One region of the Bacillus sp. M5A3_1b genome, then DNA from elsewhere that is predicted to be linked to it. Evidence: riboswitches for the same ligand, from Rfam matches in the RefSeq annotation. Region 1 holds a riboswitch; the other holds the start of a gene.
What was found. Region 1 has a riboswitch for preQ1 ahead of ACLBWW_RS07085 (QueT transporter family protein). Riboswitches for the same ligand answer to the same signal wherever they lie in the genome.
Positions count from the first base shown of each region.

Region 2: it holds a riboswitch for preQ1, as region 1 does, so the genes downstream of both, queC (7-cyano-7-deazaguanine synthase QueC) here and ACLBWW_RS07085 (QueT transporter family protein) in region 1, are expected to answer to the same signal.

Region 1 is NZ_JBKEZY010000002.1:171,505-174,527, reverse strand. Features, by position in the region: gene ACLBWW_RS07095 (reverse transcriptase-like protein) at 1-343, opposite strand, end outside; gene ACLBWW_RS07090 (aldose 1-epimerase family protein) at 414-1,286, opposite strand; PreQ1 riboswitch class I at 1,419-1,463, shown strand; gene ACLBWW_RS07085 (QueT transporter family protein) at 1,470-1,958, shown strand; gene ACLBWW_RS07080 (ribonuclease H family protein) at 2,107-2,766, shown strand; gene ACLBWW_RS07075 (zinc-finger domain-containing protein) at 2,779-2,955, shown strand; gene ACLBWW_RS07070 (DUF2564 family protein) at 2,989-3,023, opposite strand, start outside.
Region 2 is NZ_JBKEZY010000002.1:401,555-404,577, reverse strand. Features, by position in the region: gene ACLBWW_RS08335 (ATP-binding protein) at 1-990, opposite strand, end outside; PreQ1 riboswitch class I at 1,198-1,241, shown strand; gene queC (7-cyano-7-deazaguanine synthase QueC) at 1,335-1,997, shown strand; gene queD (6-carboxytetrahydropterin synthase QueD) at 1,997-2,488, shown strand; gene queE (7-carboxy-7-deazaguanine synthase QueE) at 2,481-3,023, shown strand, end outside.

The sequences.
Region 1 (3,023 bases):
TATTTTGACTACTTGGAATCCACTTAATAAAAAAGAGATCGAAACTTTTTATGTACTGTAATGCTTCTTCTAATAGTGGTGCAAACATTTTATTTTTTGCGTATTCTTTTTCGACAGCTCGCTCGACAAGTTGCGAATCTGTACGAAAAGAGACAATGTTATAATTATGCTCCGTGCAATATTTTAATGCTACAAGTAAAGCGTGGTATTCTGCTTCATGATTGGACATTGTCCCAAGGGGCAATGATAATTGTACAGCTGGTTGCACCCCTTTAATAAACACTCCAGCACCAGAAGGACCAGGATTTCCTTTTGATGCACCATCAATATATACTTCAATCAAAGTGAGAAACCTCCAAATTATAAGATGATCCCCTACTTATATGTTTCTTTGAAGTAGGGGATAGAGTAACTTAGCCGATTGTAATACTATAACGACATGTAAATGTTTCATTCGCTTGTAAAGATTGAATTCCTTTTTTTTCCTTGAAATCTTTTGCTGGATTTACTTCATCAGCAATCCCGTACCAAGGTTCAATACATAAGAAAGGTGCGTTTTCGCCTGGTGTCCATACGCCGACAAATGGGAATCCGTCAAATTCTACTTTTACAAATTTATTATGTTTATGAGAACGAATAGAGATTTCATCCGTATTCATATTTTCAAAAATAAGCGCATCATTTTTGAATAAATCGTATGTAAGTGGTAATTCATTCGTATTTTCAGCGATTAATTGTTTTTTACTTGAAAGGTAAGGTCCTTCTAATACGCTTGTTTCTAAGCGTTCAGAACCATTAAATGATAAATGATAATCTGTAAATGATTCGCCCTCTAATAAGGGGAAGTTGAAACCAGGATGTGCTCCGATTGAGAAGAACATCTCTTTTGAAGTAGGGTTATTTACTTCATATGTTACATGAACGATTTGTCCGTCTAGCTCATAAGAAACGAGTAATTCGAATTCGTATGGGTATTTTTTTAATGTTTCTTCATTACTAGTTACAATATAAGTGATTTTCGTTTCACTTTGTTCTTGTACAGAGAATGTAAGATCACGAGCAAAGCCGTGCTGTGTTAAAGAATATGGTTTACCATCTACGTAGTATGTATTATCTACTAATCGGCCGACAATTGGGAATAAAATTGGTGAGCGGCGCCCCCAATAAGTAGAATCGCCTTGCCATAAGTATTCAGTGTTATCTTCTTTTAAGCGAACGCTTTGTAATTCTGCACCTTTGTCAGAAATGGAAACGATCACTTTTTCATTTTGAATTGTTGCTGTCATGAAGTGAAACCTCCTAAAACTTTCATATGTTTTATTATACGTTGTCTAAAAGAAAAAAGGTAGTTAATGATAGGAATCTATTGACGAGAGAGTGTGTATTGCGTAGAATATATTCTTGTTGCTTAAAAAACGAATAACGTGGTTCGAAACCATCCCACGTAAAAAAACTAAGGAGATTTTGTCATGAATATAAGAACATTAGTCGGTAATGGTATTTTAGCGGCATTATATATTGCTGTTTCTATGCTTATTCAGCCATTTGGCTTTACGAGTGTACAGTTTCGTATTTCAGAGATGTTTAATCATCTTGTTGTATTTAATAAGAAAGCAATTTACGGAATTGTATTAGGTGTATTTTTAACAAATCTCTTTTTCTCACCCATGATCGCTTACGATTTAGTATTTGGAGTAGGGCAATCTATTCTTGCATTAGTTGCAACGATTATTTCTATGCGATTTATTAAAGGTGTTTGGGCTCGTATGATTTTTAATACAGTTATTTTTACAATTACAATGTTTATGATTGCAATTGAACTTCATCTTGCATTTGATTTACCATTTATGTTGACTTGGTTAACATGTGCCGTCGGTGAATTTGTTGTCATGGCAATTGGTATGCCTGTAATGTACTGGATTAATAAACGAGTACAATTTGAAAGATTTATGCAATAGATGAAAGAGCTATTCCTATAGGGATAGCTCTTTTTGTATGTAATCATATTGAATATAATGCTGTGACTCTTGATACAATATAATAAAATAAAGTGAGGCTTTCATTAGCTGACTACATATAAGAAGTCTTATATAAGGGGAATCTAGTATGAAATATAAAATTCATTGGCTGTATAAAACAAAGAGCGGATTGCAGACGGAATTAACGACAGATTATATGAACATAGAAGATGTATTGCAATTTGCAGAGGATTTCGAGAAAACAGGAAGAGTGAAAGAACTATCATTTTATGATGAAATGGATGCAGAATGGTCATTAAAGGAAATGAAAAAGCTGAGTAAACAAGTGGAGGAAGAGCCCCAAGAAATCCTCGTTTATTTTGATGGCGGTTATGATGTACAGACGAAAGAAGCTGGAGTAGGTATATGTGTATATTATAAAAAAGGAAATACAAAATACCGAATTCGCCGTAACGCATATATAGAAGGTATATATGATAATAATGAAGCGGAATATGCATCATTACTATATGGCATGAATATACTCGAGGAATTCGGAATTAAGTATGAAGCAGTTACACTTCGCGGCGATTCTCAAGTTGTACTGCAGCAATTGGCTGGAGAATGGCCTTGTTATGATGAGCATTTAAATCATTACTTAGATCAAATTGAACAAAAAGCGAAGCAAATGAAATTAAAACTTGTATGTGAGCCGATATCTAGAAAACAAAATAAAGAAGCGCATCAATTAGCTACGCAAGCATTAGAAGGAACAGTCATTGATAGTCATAAAGAAATAACCGAATAGAGAGGTGCAAAGGTGGATAAAAAGCAACTCATTACAGAGGTAAATGACTTATTAGAAACGTATTGTGAAGGATGTTTCTTGCGAGAACATAATCGAAAGACAAATAGTAAGTATTACGCTCATTCATTTTGTATTAGGCAATGTACAGTTGGAGAAACATTGAAAAAGTATGGGGAACAGTTATCATGAAAAAACATCCAGAGAAAATTCTCTGGATGTTTTTTAGTGTCTTGCTTCGTTTAGTTGATGCTCGCATT
Region 2 (3,023 bases), 230 kb from region 1:
ATGCTTATGATCAGGAACTAATGTGAAATAAAGATCACCGCCTTTTGGCATGGCCTCAATGCAGTTTTTTAAAATATTTAACAAGCATTGATTTAGTTTTTGTTTTTCTCCCGCGATAAAAAAAGAAGTGCTTTGCTTTATATAATGTGTACGCACATTTGCTAAATTAGCAAGCGGTGTAATTAACGATAATGCATGTAGTAGTTCTTCTTCTAACTGTAATCTTTGTTCTTTTTCAATACTTGGTTTTGCAAAGGTTAAATAATCTGTAAGAACATGATTTGCTTGTTCGATTCCGTTGATGGCTATGTCGATATATAATTTTCGCTCTTGCTCAGTGCATGTATTTGACTGCAAGAGTTGTAAAAATCCTTTTGTTGAAGTTAATGGATTGCGAATCTCATGAGAGATGGACGCTGCCATTTCTCCAATTAAATGGAATTTTTCGGCATTCATAAGTTCGTTTTGAAGACGAACTTGCATTTGTAGTATGTGTAGCAAATATAAAATAAGGATTGTTCCAATTATTGTACATATTTCGTACACGATAATATGGGGTATGTAATCGGCGCTATTTGTAACCTCTGAGAGGAAAGAAGGTACCCAGCCCAAGCCAAATATGAGACTGTAAAAGATAGCGAGTGCTATTTTTATTCGATTAGAACTTCGGTTAAATAGTTTGTATGTTAATAGTAGAACAATAAACAGTAGAACCGAGGCGATAAGGGATGGAAAAACACCTATTCCCCCTAATAAGAAGCGGTATATGTTTAATACAGTTAAGATGGAAGCACCAGCAATAGGGCCCCCTGTTAATGTACCGACAATTAATACGATATGGCGCATATCAAATTGAAATCCATAATTTGTTTTTGCTCCGAAAGTAATACATAGTATGGTAGCGAGGCAACATAATGCAATAAATATAGCTGAATTTAATTTAGGAGAACGTTTCCCTTTTTGATTCCAAAATAAATGGTATACGAGCATTGTAACAAGGATGAATAATATATTTAGAAAGAGATAAATAATAAAGGGTTTCAGTGGGGTGCCTCCTCTCTTCTCACATTAAATTCATCATACTATAAAATGAAAGAAATGAAATGAAAAATAGCGGAAAAATCAGAAAATTTTTCTGGTAGTATACAATATGTTACAATAAGCTTTGTCAATGAAAGAAGGAATTCCGTGCATTGCACGGGAGAGGTTCGCGAACTCCCTCTATAAAAAACTATGGAAACAACAATATCTTTAGGTATTGTTTTGTTTTTTTATTGTGACAGTTCAAGAACGTTCTTTCTTCTTATTCGTAGTAGAGAAGGAGAATGAGTGAAATGAAAAAAGAAAAGGCAGTTGTTGTTTTTAGTGGAGGACAAGATAGTACGACATGCTTATTTTGGGCAATAGAGCAGTTTGCAGAAGTAGAAGCTGTAACGTTTAATTACAATCAACGTCATAAACTAGAAATTGAGTGTGCAGCGGAAATTGCGAAAGAGCTAGGAATTAAACATACGGTGCTAGATATGAGTCTATTAAATCAACTTGCTCCAAATGCGTTAACGAGAACGGATATGGAGATTACACATGAAGAAGGTGAATTGCCATCGACGTTTGTGGATGGACGAAATTTACTATTCCTATCATTTGCTGCTGTATTAGCAAAACAAGTTGGAGCACGTCATATTGTAACGGGTGTATGTGAAACTGATTTCAGTGGTTATCCAGATTGCCGTGACGTGTTTGTGAAATCGTTAAATGTTACTTTAAATTTATCCATGGATTATCCGTTCGTAATTCATACACCACTTATGTGGATTGATAAAGCGGAAACATGGAAATTATCAGATGAACTTGGAGCATTCGAGTTTGTTCGAGAAAAAACATTAACATGTTATAACGGAATCATTGGTGATGGTTGCGGTGAATGTCCAGCATGTCAGCTTCGTAAAGCAGGATTAGATACGTACCTACAAGAACGCGAAGGAGCAAATAACTAATGGATAATTTCTTTGGATTTCGCATCGTAGAAAATTTGCAAAAAATGGACAAGGATATTCAGCGTAAACAGCTCAAATATCATAATAAAAGAGTAATGGTCAGCAAGGAATTTACATTTGATGCAGCACACCATTTACACTGTTATGAGGGGAAATGTAAAAACTTACATGGTCACACATATAAAGTTGTATTTGGGATTAGTGGATATGTAAATGAAATAGGTCTTGCGATTGACTTTGGAGATATAAAAGAAATTTGGAAAAATGAAATAGAAATTTATTTAGACCATCGTTATTTAAACGAAACGTTACCAGCAATGAATACGACTGCTGAAAACATGGTCGTTTGGATTTATGAAAAGATGGCAGAAGCATTACTAAAAGATAATCGTGCGAACGAATATAAAGGAGCTCGTGTTGAATTTGTTCGTCTTTTTGAGACGCCAACTAGTTATGCGGAAGTAAGACGGGAGTGGATGCTCGATGAGTAAAATCCCTGTCTTAGAAATATTTGGTCCGACCATTCAAGGTGAAGGAATGGTTGTGGGACAAAAGACGATGTTTATCCGTACAGCTGGCTGTGATTATAGTTGCGCATGGTGTGATTCTGCTTTTACGTGGGATGGATCGGCTAAGGAACAAATTAGACAGATGACAGCAGAGGACGTTTGGAACGAGCTTGTAGAAATTGGTGGCGAAAATTTTTCTCATGTTACGATTTCAGGTGGAAATCCAGCATTGTTGAAAAATATTGAGTTTCTTCTTTCTATATTAAAAGAGAATGGAATGCGGACGGCAATCGAAACGCAAGGGAGTAAATGGCAAGATTGGTTACTTCAAATTGATGAGATAACGATTTCTCCAAAACCACCAAGTTCGACGATGAATACTGATTTTCAGAAGTTAGATGCTGTTATTCAGAAACTAGCAGGAAAAGATATTAGTTTAAAGGTAGTAGTATTTGACGATTATGACTTTGAGTATGCAGTTAAGATGCACGAACGTTATCCAGATGTTCCATTCTTC